Regions from separate parts of the Pseudovibrio sp. POLY-S9 genome, predicted to be linked through region 3. Evidence: predicted binding sites of a transcription regulator. Region 3 holds the regulator's gene; each other region holds the start of a gene.
What was found. The regulator PhoB, encoded in region 3, activates phosphate uptake and scavenging genes when phosphate is short. The targets are predictions, from matches to a motif close to TGTCATNNANCTGTCAT.

Region 1 (7,509 bases), on a different contig from region 3:
CCGGCCTGGCGCTACCAGCCAAACGTGTGACGGTTAATCTTGCTCCGGCTGACCTGCCCAAGGAAGGATCTCATTATGACCTTCCAATTGCACTTGGCCTCTTGGTGGCGATGGGGGCACTGCCTGCGGAAGCTGTCGAAGGCTTCCTCGTACTAGGTGAGCTCTCACTGGATGGCAGCATTTCGCACGTAAACGGAGCCCTCCCAGCTGCAATCGCTGCTGTTGCAAACGAGAAAGGTTTGATCTGTCCGGCAAGTTGCGGCTCTGAAGCGGCATGGGCGGATGAGAACCTGAAGATTATGGCCGCGGGATCACTGGTTCAGCTCTACCGCGCCTTGAAAGGTGATATTACTCTTTCTGCCCCAAAACCGCGTAGCTCTCCACAAGTTGCCAGTTCACTGGACCTTGCCGATATTCGAGGTCAGGAAACAGCGAAGCGGGCACTGGAGATTGCTGCAGCTGGCTCTCATAACCTGATGATGGTTGGCCCACCAGGTTCTGGAAAGACCTTGCTCGCAAGCAGGTTACCCGCTCTTTTGCCACCGCTCTCAGCTCGCGAACTTCTGGAAGTATCCATGATCGCTTCCATATCAGGCGAGTTGGAAGATGGCGCTTTGAGCAATCAACGCCCCTTCCGAGCACCGCATCATTCTGCATCCATGGCCTCACTGGTTGGCGGAGGCATAAAGGCCAGACCCGGTGAAGTGTCCATGGCTCACAATGGTGTGCTTTTTTTGGATGAATTGCCAGAATTCGATAGTTCCGTTTTGGACAGCTTGAGACAACCTATTGAGAACGGTGTGGCAACGATTGTGCGAGCCAATTATCGCGTGAGCTACCCATCCATAGTGCAAGTGGTTGCTGCGATGAACCCTTGCCGTTGCGGGTATGCGGGAGAACCGGGACACACTTGCAGGCGAGGCGATAAATGCGCCAGTTCTTATCAGTCGCGAGTGTCCGGGCCATTCCTTGACCGGATGGATCTGCAACTACATGTTCCCGCGGTTTCTGCAAGAGACCTGATCAGCCCGCGCACTTCTGAGAGTTCGCAGGTGGTTGCTCAACGTGTTGCGCGTGCTCGTGCAATACAGCAAGCTCGCTATGCCTCTCTTGGGTTAGATATCACAGTCAACGCACATGCCAGTGCACGGACCATCGAGCAAATTGTTGCATTGGATCAAGGCAGTAAAGAGTTGATTGAACAGGCCTCCATACAATTTGGTCTTTCTGCACGTGGATACCATCGTGTTTTGAAACTATCACGGACAATCGCAGATATGGACGGGTCAGAGTCCGTTCAGCGTATTCACCTGGCCGAGGCCCTGAGCTTCAAACGCTCTTCAGCCTATTTGGCCGCTGCATAATCTGTTATATCCTACCAATTGAATTTTACTGATTAACCGAAATAGTTCGGGTGGAGCAAAAGCTGTGTTGAAACGGAGACTGAAAACTGAGGAGAGCACCCATGTTGTTACTCAGGCTCGCGTGTCTCTGATTAAGCAAAGCGAAATCACCGAGAAATCCTCCTTTGTTCTAAAGAGCCTCTCCATTTTCGTGGGCGTTATATGCTTGCTGATTGCGTTGTTGCTGACCGATTGGCAGTCCTTACAAGGTTTCTATGTTGTGTTGCTTGCTTTTGGAGCTGGCGCTGTCTTGTTTCGCCGGTTTCCAGCAAGTGATGTTATCGCACAAAGTTGGAAGACAGCTCAAATCCAGAGTGAAGTGGAGCAACTTGAAGACCCGTCTGAACTAGCTAGCGATACTGACTGGCAATTACGTGAAGCGGATGATCGGCATCGTTCCATTCTGGATGCGCTGGGCGCTATCGTGATCCGTTGTGATAGCAATGGGGTGGTGCTGTCCGTCAATGATGCAGGAAAACGCAATTTTCCGACTGGGTTTGGAGTTGAGATCGGAAGGGCTATACATCTGCCTTATGCCGAAGACTTTACTCCTGATCTTGAGGAAGGGGCTGCTGGGACTACTGAAGACGTTGCTTTGCGTACAAAACATGGCACCCGCTGGTATTCACTCCTGCGCCTGAGCATTCGCGATGGCAGCGGTGGAGCTCCTATCATTCAGTGGATCCTGACGGATGTCACAGATAGGCGACAAGCTGAGCAAAAGCTGCGAGAAGATCGCGACCATGCAGCAAATGCCAGCGAGGCAAAATCTCGCTTCCTTGCGATGGTCAGTCACGAAATTCGCACCCCCCTAAACGGTGTCTTGGGCATGGCAGATTTGTTGGATGACACGACAACCACTGCAGAGCAGCAAAATTACATAAATGCGATCAGAACTTCAGGCTCCACACTTTTGATGCTCATTGATGAGGTACTTGATTATTCCAAGATCGAAGCAGGAAAGCTGGAGTTGGAGACTGGCAATGTTGAGCTTGCTCCGTTAGTGGAACGCGTTGTGGAGCTGCTCTCTCCCAAAGCCCATGCAAAGGGATTGCAGATTGGTTCATTTATCAATCCAGCCGTACCAAAAACCATCCAGAGTGACCCCGCACGGTTGCAGCAAATCCTATACAATCTAGTTGGAAACGCGATCAAATTTACAGAAGAAGGCGGAGTTTCTTTAGTCCTGCAAGTCGCTACGGATACCACAGGCCATCATCTACTGGAGTTCGCTGTTCAAGATACTGGCCCCGGTATGGATGACGTTACAGCAGCTCGCATCTTCCGGGAATTTGAACAGAGTGAATATGGGCGTGACCGTAAGTTCGATGGAGCTGGCCTGGGCTTGGCAATTTCCAAACGACTCGCGGAGCTTATGGGAAGTTCTCTCACCGTTCAGAGCCAACTGGGTTGTGGCTCCACTTTCCTTCTTGAGATGCCAGTTGATGAGATTTCAGAGGACTTTGTAAAAGACCATGATAATCGTATCGCGATCATAACCAGTAATCAGATTGAGGCCGACCTCGTCTATAAAACGCTGAGCACAAGCGGTTACAATCACACCAAGGTTCTGGCAGCAGATGAACTTGAAGGTTTGCCTCTTACGACACAATTTGACCGTTTGCTTGTTGGTGAAGAATATGTAGAACGCATTCGCAATTTCTATGGGCAGCAATCTGAGAGTGCACCGGAGATCTTTGTCCTCATTAAACCACAGGAGCGGGCGCGGATTGCAGATATCAAGACCGGGGAGTTTTCTGGTTACTTGACCCGTCCTGTTCGTCGCAGCTCACTGCTTCGGGTACTCTCCCCCGGTTTGCTGCAGACTGACGCGGTAGATAACGATGTAATAGAAAAAGAGGTGGCGCCTATACAGCAAGGCCAAAACACAAATCTCAATGTATTAGTGGCCGAAGATAATCCAATTAACTGGATGCTGGTTCAAGCACTACTGGACAAACTGGGCCACAGATCGGAGCTTGCGGAGGATGGGCATAAGGCTGTTTCGCTCTGTGCCAGCGGCACGTTTGATATTGTGCTTATGGATCTGCACATGCCCGGTCTGGATGGACTTGAAGCCATCTCCAAAATTAGAGGCAGGGAAGACAAATCTGCGTCGCAAGTGCCAATTTATGTTGTTTCAGCAGATGTTATGCCGGAGGCAAAAGAAGAGGCTATTAAGGCCGGAGCAGACGGTTTTTTAAGCAAACCCCTAAAAAAGCAGGATCTCGAGGCTGTTTTAAAACGCTATGCTAAGGGATAGCTCGGTATATTTAGCCTGTTCAATATCACGAGGCGGTTGTTATACTCAGATTAACCGCGACCGCAGCATTGTTTAGCAAATGTGAGCGTCGTTACGCGGGTAAATGTTGGTGTTGTGTCACTCAACTGTCCTAAAATGGGCTTATATCACAGATTGACTACCCAAAATTGACATGGGTGACTCAATTGGTGCAAATTCAGAAAGGCGTTCTCATTATTGCAATGTTTCTTAAGCACCTAAGCAATATGAGATAATAATAGTATGGCTGGATCTGGACATATTTCCCCGATGAAAGTCCTAAAAAAGTTCACACCGAGTAAGCTGTCAGGGCGACCTGCGCCGCGGTGGATCCCTCAGGCAATGCTTGGAAAAATGCCGGAGGCAGGACAAAGCCTCGGTAAGGTCGGCCCACTCGAGGTTCGTCTTTCCAACGGAGCCAAAGAACTCAAGCAATCTCAGCGTTTACGCTACGAAGTGTTTTACGAAGAGATGTCCGCTATTGCAGATGCACAAACTCAGTTATCGCGTCTTGATCGCGACAGTTATGACGAGATTTGTGATCATCTATTGGTCGTTGATCACAACAGTCAGGTTCGCAACAAACCATTTTCCAAACTCAAGCCGCAGATCGTAGGCACTTACCGATTGCTCCGTCAGGAACTTGCACAGCTCAATGGCGGTTTCTACACAGCAGGCGAGTTTGATATTCAAGGGATTCTGGATCGTCACAGTGATCTGAATTTCATGGAACTCGGTCGTTCTTGTGTTTTGAAACCTTATCGCACCAAGAAGACCGTAGAATTGCTATGGCATGGCATCTGGTCTTATGTGCTGACGAATAATGTAGATGTTATGATTGGCTGTGCCTCTATCGAAGGTACTGATCCTGATCTTCTTGCTGAGCAGCTTTCCTTCCTGCATCATTTTGCTAGTGCGCCAGAAGAATGGCATGTATCAGCACTGCCGGACCAGTATGTAGAAATGAACCGCATTGCGAAAGATCAGGTGGATCAACGCGCTGCGCTACGTTCTCTGCCACCGCTGATTAAAGGATATCTACGCCTTGGCGCCTATATCGGTAACGGAGCAGTTGTTGATCACCAGTTCGGTACCACTGATGTTTTGATCATCATGCCAGTGTCCAAGCTGAACTCACGCTATGTGAACTACTATGGTCAAGATGCCAGCCGGTATTCCAGCTGATCACAGAGCTACTAGTATCTCAAAATGGAGAGGGCGGGTTTCCGCCCTTTTTTATTTGCGTAGAAGCGCTAACATCTCTTCATATTTGTGGCATTTCCCGGCCAACTCCGCGCAATTCACCTCAATAGCTTAACGCTCAATTAAGCGTGTTTCCCTAAAATCGTTCGTGTTTTGTATCCAGGTTGCGACCTCCCTCCCAAGTGGTCAGTAGCCTGAGTTTGTTCAGGCTTGCTCAATCTTTAATGGCAATATTTGCCCAAAATTTGAGTGATTGGTACTGGGGTGTTTTAAAGTTATGGCGACAGGCCAAAATGGAAATGGCAAAAAACGGAGGCCAGTGCGCCCCGGGCAACGCCCTTCCGGCAGGCCGCCTCAACACCCTGAGGGACAGCGTCTTAAACGCCCAGCACAACCTCAACGCCCACGCTTACAAGGCGTCGCATTGCGTCCGGACGAGGTGGAAGATTATATTCGCCGCCCGAGCAAAACCAACGCTCCAAGCAAGCAATCATCATCAGGGCAACGCTCTTCACCGCAAAACCCAACGGCACAGGCCAGAAAACCTGCACCTCAACGTCCCAGACCTGCGCAAGGAGCGCCAGTCAAGAAGCCTGCCAAAAAGCCTAGCCGCAAGGCACGTCAACAGACACTGGCAGCTCTTGATGCAGCAACCTCCTCTGGCAAGCCAAAGAGCCAAAGCAAGTTTCGACGGTTCTTGTGGAAGTCCTTTCGCTTTTCCATGTATTGGAGCGTCGTACTTGGCATTTGGGGGATCGTCGTTGTTGGCGGTATTCTCACCTATTACGCTGCGCATTTGCCACCAGCATCGGAGTGGGCTGTTCCGCAACGCCCACCTAACGTGCGCATCGTTTCAGCAAACGGCACTTTGATTGCCAATCGTGGAGATACCGGCGGAGAGGCCGTCCGTCTTGAGCAGTTGCCTACGTATCTGCCTGAAGCTGTAATGGCTATTGAAGACAGGCGGTTCAGGTATCATTTCGGCATCGATCCAATTGGTCTCGCCCGCGCTGCATTTGTCAACTACACCAGCGGGCGAACTGTACAGGGCGGATCAACACTCACACAGCAGCTGGCGAAGAACCTGTTCCTAAAGCCTGAGCGCACCATGCAACGCAAGATGCAGGAAGTGGTGATGGCGCTGTGGTTGGAGTGGAATTACAGCAAGGACGAAATTCTGGAGATGTACCTTAACCGGGTGTATCTCGGTGCCGGGGCTTATGGTGTTGATGCCGCCTCGCGGGTTTACTTTGGCAAATCCGCTCATCTCATCAATCTTGCTGAAGCGGCAACCATTGCAGGACTTCTGAAAGCACCTAGTAAATATGCACCCACACGCAATGCCGCTCTTGCAGAAGGTCGTGCGCAGGTGGTGATCGCATCAATGCACAAGGCTGGCTTCATCACCGCTGATGACGCCAAGAACGCATTGTTCAACCCAGCGCACGTGGTTACAAGCCACAACAGTAGCAGTGGCAATTATGTTGCTGATTACGTGATGGAGTTGCTACCCGGCTTCGTCGGCTCTATTGGTGAAGACATCATCGTCGATACCACCATCGATTGGGATATGCAGCAAGCGGCAGAGACAGCGCTGACCACTCGAATTGCGGAGTCTCGCCGAGAGTTTAATGTCACTCAAGGCGCGGTTGTTACGCTCAATCGCAGCGGTGCAATCCGTGCTCTGGTTGGTGGTGTTGATTATCGGAAAAGCCAGTTCAACCGCGCTGTTTATGCACGCAGACAGCCGGGATCCGCCTTCAAACCGTTTGTTTATCTTGCGGCATTGGAACGGGGTATGACCCCTAATACTGTCCGCAGGGATGCTCGTGTCACCTACAGGGGCTGGACGCCGAAGAACTACACCAAGCGATACTACGGCGATGTGACACTGACGCAAGCGCTTGCATTTTCGATCAACACCGTTGCAGCAAAGCTGGCGCATGAGGTCGGTCCGGCCAACGTGGCGCGTACAGCACGTCGTCTGGGCATTACATCTGCGCTCAAGTCCAATCCGTCCATCGCTCTTGGAACTTCAGAGGTTACCCCGCTTGAGATTGCAGCTGCGTATGTGCCTTTCTCCAATGGCGGATATGGTGTCGTTCCTCATGTGGTACGGCAAATTCGAAATGAACATGGTAAAGTGCTTTATCGCCGTTCCGGTGATGGTACAGGACGCGTTGTTCGCGGAGATAAGCTGAGTGAAATCAATACTATGATGGCACAAACAGTCTATGGAGGCACAGGAAAACGCGCGCTGTTGGCTGGACGACCGGCGGGAGGCAAAACCGGTACAACGCAAGGCTACAAAGATGCGTGGTTCATTGGTTATACAAACTCACTCACCACTGCGGTTTGGCTTGGAAACGACAACAACAAGCCAATGAAGAAGGTGAGTGGGGGTACACTGCCAGCAGAAATCTGGGCATGGGTGATGGAGACAGAGCATCAGGGTATCCCGATTGCCAGACTGCCGGGTGTGCCGATTAATCTTGCCGAAACATCACCATTGTTGAAACCGGGCACTGCGCCTAAGCGTCGTCAACCAACATTTGTGGCAGCTCCTCAGCAACCACAGCCACCAAGGCCTGCAATTCAAGCAACAACAGCTCCGCGCCCGCA
Region 2 (7,509 bases), on a different contig from region 3:
TTTAGCCAGTTTATTGTTCACGAGAATGTGCCCCATTCTTAAAGAGTCCTTGCAATGACACGATAGCCTACACTTTAGTGTGGCAAAAAAAGGTCAAATGAACCAGCAAAAACAACAAACGGACCAACCGGTTTACCGGTTAGTCCGTTCTGAATTCTAGCTTCGGTCCGCTCACACGCTTTTCGTCAAACATAGTTGAGCCTTAGCTATGTGATGTCCCGAGTGCCGCCGGATTAACGACGACCTTTGCCGACCAACAGGCCTTCACGCTGTGCGCGCTTGCGAGCCAGTTTGCGAGTGCGGCGGATTGCTTCTGCCTTTTCGCGAGCCTTCTTTTCAGATGGCTTTTCGTAGTGGCCACGAAGCTTCATTTCACGGAAGATGCCTTCACGCTGCATCTTTTTCTTAAGCGCTTTAAGCGCTTGATCGACGTTATTATCGCGAACGAGAACCTGCACGCGTTTATCCTTACCTTCGAGCATTCTGGATTACGTATCCAGAACGACATAGATGAAATGATTGATAGCAACACTTAGCGCATATGCACGGATCACAAGAACTCCGTCGCCGCTGATGCGTCGCTTCTTGACGGGGTAACTAACAGACTGCGTGGGGGCTGTCTACCTCCTTACTTGAGAATCTATGTTAATTTATAGATGGGAAAGGGGGGAATACCTCTTGTGGGACAAGGCAATCTCAGCAGCGTACGCTCATTTTCTTCAAAATGGCGCATTGGCACGCTCGTGTGTGAAGTAAAAGATAAGTAAAAAATGCTTTCAAAATGCATTGTAACTTCACGTGTGAAATTATTTTGAAAAAATACAACTCTTGATTGTGTATGGTTGAGTCTCTCTTTTGCTGCTGAAAAAAGTCACAGGAGCTTTTCTGAACAGTGGAAATCGAGGTGGAAATTTGAATGGAATTTGCTTCAAACGTCGTTCGTCATGTCCGACTTCGAAACTGAGTCGAGTGAGTCCATCTTACTCACGAGAGCTGCGATTGAGGGGCTCTCTTTAGATCCACGGAACGATCCCTGAGAAAACTCGTTACTCTAGTTATAGGGAAGGGGTTTATACCTGCTGATGGATCATGCATACTCTAGTGACCTCATTTGGGTAATCGACCAGAAGAAAGAATAATGTAATGTGCCGCTGGCTTGCGTACCGTGGAGCTCCCATTTTCATGGAAGAGCTGATTTCAATGCCCAATCATTCTCTGATTGCGCAGAGCCTGCATTGTGCGGAAGCCAAGGTGAACACCAATGGTGACGGCTTTGGAATTGGTTGGTACGGTCACAAGTCAGAACCGGGTCTTTATCGTGATACGCAGCCTGCGTGGGGTGATGAGAACCTTCTGAGTATCACCAAGCACCTCAAGTCCTCTTTATTCTTTGCTCATGTGCGCGCATCTACGGGCACTGCGACCTCCCGTTCAAACTGCCATCCGTTTGCTGTCGGCAAATGGATGTTTATGCATAACGGGCAGATTGGAGGGTACGATGATATCCGCCGCCAGATTGAGAGTTTGATCAGCGACGACTTTTATCGTTACCGGCAGGGTACAACAGACAGTGAAGCGCTGTTTCTTGCCATGTTAAGTCATGGTCTGGATGTTGATCCTGTGGGGGCTGTGCAACAGGTGTTCACGAAAACACTTGAGATTATGCGTTGCAATGATGTCATTGCTCCATTGCGTGTAGCGATGGCCTTGACTGATGGTGAGCGCCTTTATGCTGTGCGTTGCTCTAGTGATAAGATTGTTCCAAGCCTATATTATCGCTTACATAACAGCAACTTGAGTGTTGTCTCCGAGCCTTTGGAAAAGGGCGGGCAAGGTTGGTATGAAGTGCCTTGCGGACACATCATGGTCTATGGCGGTGATAATGCGCCTTGCTTTATTCCTCTGGACATTCCTGAAGAGTTTTGCAAAGTAGCGTAATCGACATTTTCACTAGCGGTATTGCTTAGGCAAGAAGCCACTGGGACTTTGTCGGTCTGTTTCTATGATAGGAAGTTTCCTCCCAGCGAGGCACTGTGGTCAATTGCAGGACCCAGCCTTGTTTATGTTCTTGAGAGGCTCAAGTTCTGGAGGGGCTCCATGCCCTTTTCTTCAGGAGCTTATGATGACGCGGGTTGAAAGCACCAGCGTTGCCAAACCCACATCCATGTCTGCATGGTGGGGGGAGTCCAATGCAACGCTTATTTTGGGATTGCCTTTGATCGGTGCGCAACTTGCGCAGATGGCAATCAATGCCACCGATGCATTGATGATCGGTTGGCTTGGCGCAACAGAGCTGGCAGCATCCGTGCTGGCTTTGCAGTTGTTCTTTCTGACATGGCTGGCAGGACTTGGGTTCTTGCAAGCCGTTATGCCATTGGCATCCAGAGCCGAAGGTAAAGGCGACGTGCGGAATGTGCGGCGTGCTTCGCGCATGGGCCTTTGGATTTCGCTCATTTATACGACTTTTGCGATGGTCGTGCTGTGGAACGGTGAGAGCCTCTTGCTGGCTCTTGGGCAGGATGCAGAAGTTTCTGCCATTGCTGCGGATTATCTGCGCATTGTGCAGTGGTCGATGTATCCATCCCTATTTGTGGCGGCACTACGCAGTTTTCTTACCAGTATTGAACGTTCGCAGATTGTTTTGTGGGCGACTGTGGTGAGTGCTGTGGTCAATGCACTTCTCGATTATGTGTTGATCTTTGGCTATTACGGCTTTCCTCAACTTGGCATTCTAGGTGCCGGGATTGCGTCTGTAGTGACTGCGTTGGCATCCTGTGTGATTTTGATTGCCTATGTGTTTTGGGAAGAGAAGTCTCGCAAATATGAGGTGTTTGTTCGCTTTTGGCGTGCAGACTGGCCAGCGTTTTTCGAAATTCTGCGCCTTGGCTGGCCGATCTCCCTCATGTTGGTTGCTGAAGTGGGACTGTTTGCAGCTGCTGCTTTGATGATGGGGTGGATCGGGACACTGGAGCTTGCTGCTCACGGTATTGCGGTTCAGCTCTCTGGTATTGCGTTCATGATTCCGCTTGGCTTTGCTAATGCTGCCGTGGTGCGTGTTGGCATCGCATCTGGCCGTAGTGATGCTGATGCTATTACGCGAGCCGGTTGGGTCGCACTGATCTGGTCCATTGTGATTGGCCTGCTTGGTGCGGTGTTATTTGTTGCGATCCCTGACACACTGATTTCCTTCTATCTGGACACCAGCAATCCAGACGCAGCTGATGTGATCCGCCTCGGCGTGCCGCTGGTCTTTATTGCAGCGGTGTACATGGTTGTTGATGGTATTCAGGTGGTTGCTGGTGGTGTTCTGCGCGGTCTTTCCGATACGCGAATACCAATGGTGATTGCGGTGATTGGTTACTGGATTATTGGGGTGCCGCTTTCCTACGTGATGGCGTTCACCTTTAACTGGGGCCCAGAAGGGATCTGGGTTGGTTTGGCCAGTGGTCTCTTTATCACCGGCATCCTGTTGCTGATCCGGTTCCAAAAACGCGATCAACTTGGTCTGGTTAGGCTAGGATAGTCTGGTTTAAATAAGAAAAAGCCCCGAAGATGAAGAGATCTTCGGGGCTTTTTCTTTGTAGAATAATTCGATCAGGATTTTGGGGAGAGGTGGTTGATGTGGCCCATCTTGCGGCCTTCCCGTGTCTCGGCTTTACCGTAGAGTGTCAGACGAGCGTTTGGCTCGAGCAGTGCTGATTCCCATGAGTTCACATCATCACCAATCAGGTTTTCCATGATGACGTTGTGTGCTCGGGTTGGCCTGCCAAGTGGCCAGCCTGCAACAGCGCGAACATGCTGTTCAAATTGAGAAACCGGACAAGCGTCTTCTGTCCAGTGACCTGAATTGTGAACGCGTGGCGCTATTTCATTGACCTTCAGCTCTGTAGCCTCGCCGTCTCTGACGACAAACAGTTCTACACCCATCACTCCGATATAATCGAGCGCAACAGCGATGCGGGTTGCCATATCGATGGCTTCCTGAGCGGTTTCTGCCGGGATGTCTGCTGGTACGCTGGAGGTCTTCAGAATGTGGTTCTTGTGGTAGTTGTCCGCCGGATCATAGCATTTGACCGTTCCATCCACGCCACGAGCGACGATGATGGAAATCTCTTTTTCAAACGGGACGATGCCTTCAAGGATAGATGGCTGATTGCCAAGCTTGCTCATGGCGCCTTCGATATCCTCAGGTGTACGGATCATGATCTGGCCTTTGCCATCATATCCAAAACGGCGCGTTTTCAGTACACCTTGACCGCCCAACTCCATGAGCGCAGCTTCCAGCTCTGCCTGCGTGTCGACTTTTATGAAGGGAGCGACCTGCGTTGCCGCTTCTTCTGAAAGGAATGTCTTTTCTGCCAGGCGATCCTGGGAAACTTTCAGTGCATGTGGGCCGGGGCGAACTGGAACAAACTGCTCCAGAATGCGGGCTGTCTCGCCGGGGACATTTTCGAACTCATAAGTGACGACCGAGACGCTCTTCGCAAACTGGGTGAGTGCTTGTTCGTCTTCGTAGGCCGCAATAGTCTTCTTTTCTGAGACCTCAAAAGCGGGGCTGTTTTCATCCGGGCAATAGATATGGCACTTCAGGCCCATCCTGCTGGCAGCTTGCGCGATCATGCGGCCAAGCTGGCCTCCACCCAAAATACCAATCGTGTCGCCAGGACGTAGTGTGGAACCCATTTCGAAAACTTTCCAGATGTTAGGGGCCAGATGTTAAGGGCGGCTTGAAACAAATGAGGCGCCTGCAAATGGGCGCCTCTGAAACTCTTACTCTTCCGGGTTGACTGGCTTCTCGGCTACAGCCTGACTTTGCTTTTCGCGCCAGTCATCCAAATTGGCGGCGATCTCCGGATTGTTGAGTGCCAAAACAGCGGCAGCCATTAATGCTGCGTTGACGGCACCTGCACGACCAATAGCAAGAGTGCCGACCGGAATGCCTGCTGGCATTTGAACGATGGAAAGGAGGCTATCTTGTCCCTTCAGGGCGCGCGACTCAATTGGAACACCAAACACTGGCAGCGGTGTCATGGATGCGGCCATACCCGGAAGGTGGGCTGCGCCGCCAGCGCCAGCGATAACAACCTTGAAGCCGTTCTCTTTTGCTGTTTTGGAAAACTCTACCAGACGGTCCGGGGTGCGGTGGGCTGAGACGATGCGAGCATCATAGGAAACTCCCAGTGCTTCTAGCGTATCTGCAGCATTTTTCATGGTTGGCCAATCGGATTGGCTTCCCATGATGATAGCGACTTCTGGCTGGTCTGTGCGGTTCATAAAACGGGCACCCTCTGAGCGTCTGGGAAGAAAGCGCGGATTATAGAAATAACACGGCGTGTTTCAAGCCAATTACAACAAGAAATGCCAATAGTATACGAAGGTTAGAGCTCTGCCTCTAATTTAGGCAATAATGTCAGGTAAGAGCTGTGTTTCCAGCACTTGAATCTGGTCTCTTAGCATGAGTTTTTTCTTCTTTAAGCGTTGCAGCTGGAGAACATCCGCCCGTCCCGTTTCAATGAGCGCTTCGATGGAATGATCAAGATCCCGATGCTCCTGTCGCAACTCAGCGAGCTCGGAACGCTTGCTATCCTGATCGAGAGTATCTTCCGTCATCGTTTTGTCCTCACATGACACATATCGGTCTGTGTGCAACGAGACCCATCAATGATCAAATCTGGTGGGGCGCGTTGTCGCAATTCACCGCTCGGCAACAGTATACCGAATGTGCAACGGTGATGAACAAGAGTCTCTTGATTTTTACAGGAAGTGTTGTCTCATGACGGATTTACGCAGCGTATATATAGGGTTGAATACTTAGTGAAGTTCTCTTTTGAGTGGAATATGAAACCCATTAAATTTACTGGGTCATTTATAAGTTCCCTAAGTTTTTCATGAATTAGCGATCTCGCGTTGTAGAGGCCCCAAAAAAACAGCTAATCATAGTTCGACAACTCAATAAAATGGTGCCATCATCCACCTGTAACAGAGACAATGTAGGAGGATCAAAACCTATGTCCATCCGTGAGCATTTGACTGAGCTGGAACGCCGCCATGCTACCATTGAGAGGGAGCTGGAAACAGCCAAGCACCATCCTTCGATGGATGAGATCGAACTAGGCAATCTAAAAAGGCAAAAGTTGAAGCTTAAGGATGAGATCTCGCGAATACGAGTGACAGGGTAGCTTCCTTTTTCTTAACCGAATAGAGAATGCGTCGCTTTTAGCGGCGCATTTTTTGCTTAGGGTCAGCCGATCTTTTTTGCTTCTTCGCGCAGTACGAACTTCTGGATCTTGCCTGTTGAGGTTTTCGGCAGGTCTGTGAAGACAACAGTTCTTGGTGATTTGAAGCTGGCCAGATGCTGTTTGCAGTAGGTTACGATATCGTCTTCCGTCACACTGCTGTTCTCTTTTAGCTCCACAAACGCACAGGGAGTTTCCCCCCATTTGTCATCGGGACGGGCAACCACTGCTGCTGCGGAGATTTCCGGGTGTTTGTAGAGGACTTCCTCGATCTCAATGGATGAGATGTTTTCACCTCCTGAGATGATGATGTCTTTGGAACGGTCTTTGAGCTGGACGTATCCGTCTTCATGCTGAACGCCCAAGTCACCTGAGTGAAACCAACCGCCGTTGAAGGCTTCCTGTGTTGCGGAGGGGTTCTTCAGATACCCTTTCATTACAACATTACCCTTGAACATGACCTCGCCAATGGTTTCTCCATCAGCAGGGACTGGTTTCATGGTTTCGGGGTCGAGAACAGCGAGATCCTGCAAAGCGACGTAATTAACGCCTTGCCTGGCTTTCAATGCAGCTTGTTCTGATGTTGGAAGTTCATTCCAATGGTCGTGCCATTCGTTGACGACGGCTGGGCCATAGACTTCTGTCAGCCCATAGAGATGGGTAACATTGAAGCTCTCCTCTGCCATCGCTGCAAGAACAGCTTCAGGTGGTGGTGCTGCAGCCGTGAAAAACTCGACATCATGGGTGAGTTTGCGCTTTTGGTCCTCGGGGGTGTTGAGCAGCGTGGACATCACGATTGGAGCACCGCAGAGGTGCGTAACTTTCTCATCTGCCAAGGCATTCCAGATAGGGGCTTGTCGTACTTGACGGAGGCAGACATGCGTTCCGGCAACGAGGGATAAGGCCCATGGGAAACACCAGCCATTGCAGTGGAACATTGGCAGTGTCCAGAGATAGACTGGTTTTTTGCCCATGGCTGCGGTGATGATGTTTGCTTGCGCAAGAAGGTAAGCACCACGATGATGATAAACGACGCCTTTCGGGTTTCCTGTTGTACCCGAAGTGTAGTTGAGCGTGATTGCATCCCATTCATCCGCGGGAAGTTGCCAGTCAAAATCAGCGGAACCGCTGGCGATCAGCTCCTCGTACTCCAACTCTCCAATTGCGGAGGCTGATTGAGGGAATTCTTTGTCGTCGTAAAGCACCACTTCCGGCTTCACCGCTGCCAGTTCCAATGCTTCGGTCATGACCTTCGAGAACTCACGATCAACGA
Region 3 (7,509 bases):
CTCGACCAGCGAGCGCGCTTCGACCCATGCGTCGTCTTCGTCAATCTCGTGAGCTTCATGTCCTTCCGGTGCATCTCCCGGATGGATGTCGGCCTGTTTGAGACGATCCAGAGACTGAGGCAGGAACTGAACCATGATGCCGCCGGCAGCCCAGGAATGATCAGCGCCACCCTCTTCGGCTTTGGTCAACACTTCAGCCACGCCAAGGCGGACGAATGTCGGGATCTGCTCTGACTTCTGGAAGTACTCGTGAGCAGCCTCTTCCAGGGTGGTGCCGTTCAGGACCACGATACCCTGATAGCGACTGGTGTGTGCGCCCTGATCAATGGTGAAGGCCAGATGGCCTTTGCCGAGCAGGTGGTCTGGTTTGAAACCATCTTTGGCTGCAACTTCGGCGACCTTGTCTTCGCTGAACTGCGCCATAGCACGCAGCCCGTCAGGCGCGTTGAAATCAACAACGAGCGTGGAGACTGCACCGTCGGTCTGGGCTTGCAAGGTCAGGCGACCTTCGAATTTGAGGGTACTGCCAAGCATGGCTGTCAGGACAATTGCCTCTGACAGCAGCTTGTTGACTGGCGCAGGGTACTTGTGCCGCGCCAGCATAGAGTTCAGCACCGGCCCCATATTGATAACCCGACCGCGAACGTCCAATGCTTCAACAGCAAAAGGAACAACAGCGTCAACGCCAGCGGCGGTCGGTTGAGCAGGTGTATTTGTCATCTTGTTCTTTTATCCTTACACATATCTTTGTCTGAAAACCGGAAAACCACTTTTCAGCGATATGCTTTATCCTTCAGGCAAAGCACCCATGCACCACGCCATAATGCCTTTTTGGGCGTGGAGTCGGTTTTCTGCCTCGTCGAATACCACAGAATGCGGGCCGTCGATCACCTCATTTGTCACTTCTTCCCCACGATGCGCAGGCAGGCAGTGCATAAACAAAGATGAATCGTTGGCTTCGCTCATCAAGCGTTCATTGACCTGATAAGGAGCCAGCAGGTTATGACGCGTTTGTGCTTCGTCATCTCCCATGGACACCCAGCAATCGGTGATAACACAATCACTGTTTTTCACAGCAGCAAACGGGTCGTCTGTCACGACGAGTTCAGCACCGGATGTATAGGCCTTTTCGATCCATTCAAGAGGTACTGTCAGTTCATTTGGTGCGGCGACGTTAATTTTAAAGTCAAACTTTGCTGCCGCTTCGATCCAAGAGTAAAGAACGTTATTGCTATCGCCCACCCAGGAAACGGTTTTACCCTTAATGCTTCCGCGGTGTTCTTCGAATGTCATGATGTCGGCCATGATCTGACAAGGATGCGAAACCTTGGTCAGGCCGTTGATGACCGGCACGGTAGCGTACTCTGCCAGTTCTCTCACAGCATCATGGTCCAACATACGGATCATGATCATGTCCACAAAGCGGGACAGCACGCGGGCGGTATCTGGAATGGACTCGCCGCGGCCAAGCTGCATCTCTGCGCCTGTCAGCATCAGGGTTTCGCCGCCCAGTTCCCGCATGCCCACATCAAAGGAGATGCGGGTTCTGGTGGAAGGCTGCTCAAAGACCATGGCGAGCACTTTGCCTGCCAATGGCCCCTGCCCGCGATGAACGCCATTGCGGGTGGCTTTGATCTGATTGGAGACCTGCATAATCTGGCGAAGGTCATCACCGGAAAAATCGCTGATATCGAGAAAGTGCTGTGGTTTTGTCATAGTGGTCATTTGGCAGTCTCGGCAGTTTTCAGCTCGGTTTCCACATCCGCAGCAGCGGCTTCGATTTTTTGGACGAGCATGTCAATTTCTTCAGCGGTAATGATCATTGGTGGCATAATACGGAGCACGTTGTCTCCGGCACCAACTGGCAGCAGGCCGTTATTGCGCATGTGTGCCAGCACTTGTGTGTTCGGCACTTTGCATTTCAAGCCAAGCATCAGGCCTTCACCGCGCACCAGCTCAAACACATCACTGTGCTGATCAACAGCGCAGGCCAGCTTCTGTTTCAGCTGCAAGCCTTTTTCCTGCACAGCTTCCAGAAAACCCGGTTCCAGAACCGTTTCCAGAACAGCATTCCCAACAGCCATCGCCAGCGGGTTGCCGCCGAAGGTGGTGCCGTGAACGCCAGGAACCATGCCACTGGCCGCTTCATTGGTTGCGAGGAACGCCCCCATTGGGAAGCCGCCACCGATGCCTTTTGCAATCGCCATCAGATCCGGTGCAACGCCTGCCCACTCATGGGCAAAGAGTTTGCCGGTTCTGCCAACGCCTGTCTGGATCTCATCGTAGATCAGCAACAAGTCATTCTCATCACAGATCTGGCGCAGACCTTTCAGGAAGGCCGAGTCCATGGTGCGGATACCACCTTCACCCTGAACCGGCTCCAGCATGATGGCTGCAGTTTCCGGTCCGACCATCTTTTTAACCGCGTCCAGATCACCAACAGGCACCTGATCGAACCCTTCTGGCGCGGGGCCGAAGCCTTCGAGGTACTTTTGCTGGCCACCAGCGGCGAGCGCTGCCATGGTTCTGCCGTGGAACGCATTTTCAAAGGTGATAATGCGGTTCTTTTCCGGATTGCCCTTGGCAAAGTGATAGCGCCGTGCGGCCTTCATGGCCCCTTCTGTTGCTTCCGTCCCGGAGTTGGTGAAGAACACAACATCAGCAAAGGTGTTGTCTGTCAGCAGCTTTGCAAGCTTCTCACCCTCTGGAATTGTATAGAGATTGGTGACGTGCCACAGCTTTTCAGCCTGAGACTTGAGCGCCTCAACGAGCTTTGGGTGTGCATGACCCAAGCCGGAGACGGCAATACCCGAGGCACAATCCATGTATCGTCGACCATCAGCCGCAATCAGCCAGACACCTTCCCCACGCTCGAACGCGAGGTCTGAGCGTGCATAAGTCTGCATTAGCGACGAAGTCGTCATTTCTTACTCCTCATGGATTGAGCTTTCTCGATATGCTCAAAAGTCCTGGTTGCTACAAAAACAAAAAAACGCCTTGTGGCGTTTTGAAACTAAGAGAAGCGACATATAAACCGCGTTCCCTCAGGGCAGTCAATAACACGTATTGCCAGCAATACCTTACTCCCGTTCAGGAATTGGCTGCCAGCCTTGTGTCTCTCCCTCTGGTGCAGCTTAAACAGGCTACTACCGGAAGAAGCATGCATTGTGGCATTTTTAGAGGATAGAGTAGAGATTAAATCCCATGCTCTATGACCAGTTTTTTTCCACGGTTCTTAAGGTTTATTCAATACACCTCTAGCGTGTACTACGGCATATGAGAGAGGAGTGCGCTTAGTTCTTGTGTTATGCAATTTGTAGTTTACTAGTGTTTTTTACTAGTTGTTTTTCAGTGGTAAATATATGTATTAAATATCAACGGGGTAACGCTATCAGCTCTTACTTTGTGTTGGAAAGAATGCGGTGGAACTTGGTTTAACAAACAGCTCCTATTCTTTAGATTGATAATCTTCTCCCACCACAAGAAGGCTGTTATAGGTAAGTAGTAGTACGGCAATTCTGGGGAAAACCAGAGTCTTCCCCACCTCAATTCTTTGAGGTTATTGCTCGTATCAACGCCCATATAGTACTGTGTGACAAGAGTTATACACCATCTCGTAGTTACTGAACGCTGCAAGCACACACGCTCAGGTAAGCGGCACTTTCGGATGCGTCCGAACTGAGCGAATGCTGTTTTGCGCGCCACTGAAGGAAGACGGGGCCCTTTAATGAGCTGGACAGCAGAACGTGTAGAGTTACTAACCAAACTTTGGGCAGACGGGTTAAGCGCCAGTCAAATCGCGGGGGAACTTGGCAATGTAACCCGTAATGCGGTGATTGGTAAGGTTCATCGCCTTGGTCTTTCAGGTCGCGCCAAATCGGGAGGTGGTGCAACCAAAACGAGAAAGGCACCTGCCCCAGCGGCAAGGGTCGTCACCTCAACCAAACCAACAGTGGCTGAAGCGATTGCAGCTGTTGCGCCTTCTCCAAGTCCCCGACAAATTCAGCCAACGATAGCCGGTGCCAACGCCCTTAAAGTTGAACCGATTGAAGCTATCCAACCAGAAATTTCTCCAGTCCCAACCTCCGATCTCTTTATTCCGGTTTCAGAGCGCGCCTCCATCCTGACATTGAATGAGCGCACCTGTAAGTGGCCGATTGGTGATCCGAGTTCTGATGACTTCTATTTCTGTGGTCGCCAGTCAGATGCAGGCACACCTTATTGTGCGCATCACCGCAGCATTGCCTATCAGCCCGTCAGCGACCGCCGCAACCGCCGCGCAAGCTAATCTGAGCTGAAAAAGCAACGTATTGAGCCGGGTCCAAAGCCCGGCTTTTTGCTGTTTGCGTGTCGTCTTGATATGGCGCTTGTCGCTCTGGCCTGAGAACTAGTGAGCTTTAAAGGTTTGGCGGGTGACGGCGCCCCAGTATGGGTCCGTATAGTTTTCTTCCAAAAACTGACCTGAGGTGTAGGTGTTGATAACGGAACGCCAAAAGGCAATGGCCTGATCAGCGCCTTCAATCTGCTTGATCTGCCAGTTACCGGACATTTGATCAAACAACGCAGCGGCAAAACGCTGTCCCAGTTTATGTCTGCGGAACACTGGCACCACGTAAAACTCGCAGACTTCAAAGTCGTGATGATCTTGCTGCTTGATTGCAGCTAACCCGGCGGGGATATCATCATTTAAAGCCAGATAGCCGGTGATGTTGCCTTCAAGGAGCGTGTCTTTGGCAAACAAACCATCCGCGTTTGGATGTTTGTGTGTGAGAGGTGAGAACTCTGCCTCGTAGGCCTGACAGAGATTGTCGTAGATATGAGCGGTCGCTCGATCAACCGTCTTGATTATCATTTGTTATCCGCATTGTTTTTTGTCTGCACCTCTGGAAGGGAGATGCAGTTTCACAATGCGCATATAGCAGAGATCAATTACCCAACAGCGAACTGGTCGTTGAAAGCGTATCCGGCGCCGCGGACGGTGCGGATCGGGTCTTTCATGCGGCCTTTGTTGATGGCTTTGCGCAGGCGGCCTACGTGGACGTCCACAGTGCGCTCATCTACGTAAACATCATGGCCCCAGACACCATCCAGCAGCTGTTCACGGGAGTAAACGCGGCCAGGTGCGCTCATGAGGAACTCCAGCAGGCGGTATTCTGTGGGGCCGAGGTGGATTTCGCGGCCTGTTCTGCGCACGCGGTGGGTTTCGCGGTCGAGCTCGATGTCGCCAGACTTAAGCATTGTGGAAACAACTTCTGGCAATGCACGGCGGAAGATCGCACGAACACGGGCCATAAGTTCCGGAACGGAGAACGGTTTGACGACATAATCGTCAGCCCCGGTTGCCAGACCGCGGATGCGCTCGGATTCTTCGCCGCGCGCTGTGAGCATGATAATCGGCATGCGCTCGGTTTCTGAGCGTGCCCGCAAACGACGGCAGAGCTCGATGCCAGAGAGGCCCGGAAGCATCCAGTCCAGCAGCAGCAGGTCCGGCTGGCTTTCCTGTAGGAGGAGTTCCGCCTCATCTCCTCTTGCGCACACGTCAACAGTGTAGCCCTCTGCTTCAAGGTTATAGCGCAGCAGCAGGCTTAGCGGTTCTTCGTCTTCTACAATCAGTATCTTAGGCATATTAAAGTGCTCTCTTTGCACCTTCTCTTATAAAGCAATTGCGTGTGTTCTGCTCGTTATAAGTGAACACACTCTACACGGTTGTGCTCTGCGCCAGCTCGTCCGTCTTTGGACGATCTGTTGGAAGGTGGCTTCCGGAGATCATGTAGTAGATGTTTTCTGCGATATTGGTTGCATGATCACCGATGCGCTCAATATTCTTTGCGCAGAACAACAAGTGCGCGCACATGGTGATGGAGCGCGGGTCTTCCATCATGTAGGTGAGCAGCTGGCGGAACAGGCTGGTGTAAAGCGCATCCACTTCGTCATCGCGAACATGTACGCGTTGGACAACCTCGAGATCACCAGAGGTGTAGGCGTCCAGAACGGCTTTGAGCTGTTCCAGAGCCAGATCAGACATGTGCTCAACACCAACAGCGAGCTGCTTGTTGTTGAACTCAGATTCAATCGCCAGTGTTCGCTTGCCGATGTTCTTGGCCATGTCGCCAACGCGCTCCAGATCGTTGGAGATGCGCATGGCGGCGATGATGTCGCGCAGATCGCTTGCCATTGGCTGGCGGCGTGCGATCACGGAGATGCACAGCTCTTCCAGCTCGGCCTGCATGTTGTCCAGGCGCTGGTCGGCGGCGATGGTGCGGGTTGCCAGTTCGCGGTCCTGTCTCAGCAGTGCAGTGACAGCGTCGTGAACCAGGGTTTCTGCCAGTCCGCCCATTTCAACGACACGTCCGGCCAGTTCTTTCAGCTCTTCATTGAAGGAAGAGACAATATGATCTTTCATCGGATATCTCCTTAGAGTACCGCTCTTTTATTTTTAACCAAAACGGCCTGTGATGTAATCCTGCGTGCGCTGGTCTTTTGGGTTGGTGAAGATATCGTTGGTCAGCCCCTCTTCCACCAGATTACCCAGATGGAAGAACGCGGTGCGCTGGGATACACGTGCGGCCTGCTGCATGGAGTGGGTTACGATAACAATGGTGTAGTTCTGGCGCAGTTCGTCCATCAGCTCTTCCACTTTTGCAGTGGCAATCGGGTCGAGCGCAGAACACGGCTCATCCATCAGGATCACTTCCGGAGACACAGCGATTGCGCGCGCGATGCACAAGCGCTGCTGCTGACCACCGGAAAGGCCTGTGCCCGGCTCGTCCAGACGGTCTTTCACTTCTTCAAACAAACCTGCACGCTGCAGGGAACTTGCGACGATATCTTCCAGATCCGACTTACCTTGTGCCAGACCGTGGATGCGTGGGCCGTAGGCCACGTTCTCAAAGATTGATTTTGGGAACGGGTTGGGCTTCTGGAACACCATGCCAACACGGGCCCGCAGTTCCACCACATCAATGCGCGGGTCATAGACATCGTCATTATCGAGGAGAATATCGCCTTGCACGCGGCAGATGTCGATGGTGTCGTTCATGCGGTTCAGACAGCGCAGGAAGGTGGACTTGCCGCAACCGGACGGGCCGATCAGCGCGGTCACCTGATTTTTGCGGACATCCAGATCGACACCATGAAGGGCCTGCTTGTCGCCGTAAAACACTTTTACATCGCGGCCACGCATCTTGAGTGTTTCGCCTTCAGCTGAAACGGCTGGAGGGGCGCTCATTGTTGTATCCATTGCACTCTCGGTGTCTGTGGTCATTTCCAATGCCATGATCTTGCCTTTCAAATCACCAGCGGCGCTCAAAACGTTTACGAAGGACGATTGCGATTGCATTCATCGAGATCAGGAAGCCGAGCAGCACCATGATCGCGGCAGAGGTTTTCTGCTGGAAGGCAGGTTCCGGGAAGTCTGCCCACATGAAGATCTGAACTGGCAGCACGGTAGAGGGATCAACCGGACTTGCCGGGATATCTACAATGAAGGCCACCATGCCGATCATGAGA

Region 1: PPL9_RS13445 (GNAT family N-acyltransferase) is a predicted target of PhoB. The motif match lies at 3,782-3,798, and genes of this name have one in related genera.
Region 2: PPL9_RS31170 (DUF465 domain-containing protein) is a predicted target of PhoB. The motif match lies at 5,965-5,981, and genes of this name have one in related genera.

The regions. Positions count from the first base shown of each region.
Region 1 is NZ_LCWX01000145.1:258,853-266,361, forward strand. Features, by position in the region: gene PPL9_RS13435 (YifB family Mg chelatase-like AAA ATPase) at 1-1,364, shown strand, start outside; gene PPL9_RS13440 (response regulator) at 1,429-3,666, shown strand; gene PPL9_RS13445 (GNAT family N-acyltransferase) at 4,027-4,869, shown strand; gene PPL9_RS13450 (PBP1A family penicillin-binding protein) at 5,165-7,509, shown strand, end outside.
Region 2 is NZ_LCWX01000086.1:116,562-124,070, reverse strand. Features, by position in the region: gene PPL9_RS07100 (tetratricopeptide repeat protein) at 1-36, opposite strand, end outside; gene rpsU (30S ribosomal protein S21) at 234-458, opposite strand; gene PPL9_RS07090 (class II glutamine amidotransferase) at 1,201-1,938, shown strand; gene PPL9_RS07085 (MATE family efflux transporter) at 2,123-3,523, shown strand; gene PPL9_RS07080 (5-(carboxyamino)imidazole ribonucleotide synthase) at 3,595-4,683, opposite strand; gene purE (5-(carboxyamino)imidazole ribonucleotide mutase) at 4,771-5,274, opposite strand; gene PPL9_RS07070 (DUF465 domain-containing protein) at 5,398-5,610, opposite strand; gene PPL9_RS31170 (DUF465 domain-containing protein) at 6,009-6,179, shown strand; gene PPL9_RS07065 (acyl-CoA synthetase) at 6,242-7,509, opposite strand, start outside.
Region 3 is NZ_LCWX01000228.1:96,447-103,955, reverse strand. Features, by position in the region: gene PPL9_RS23130 (Hsp33 family molecular chaperone) at 1-720, opposite strand, end outside; gene argF (ornithine carbamoyltransferase) at 787-1,725, opposite strand; gene PPL9_RS23120 (aspartate aminotransferase family protein) at 1,722-2,924, opposite strand; gene PPL9_RS23115 (GcrA family cell cycle regulator) at 3,728-4,288, shown strand; gene PPL9_RS23110 (GNAT family N-acetyltransferase) at 4,388-4,852, opposite strand; gene phoB (phosphate regulon transcriptional regulator PhoB) at 4,930-5,625, opposite strand; gene phoU (phosphate signaling complex protein PhoU) at 5,699-6,403, opposite strand; gene pstB (phosphate ABC transporter ATP-binding protein PstB) at 6,437-7,240, opposite strand; gene pstA (phosphate ABC transporter permease PstA) at 7,293-7,509, opposite strand, start outside.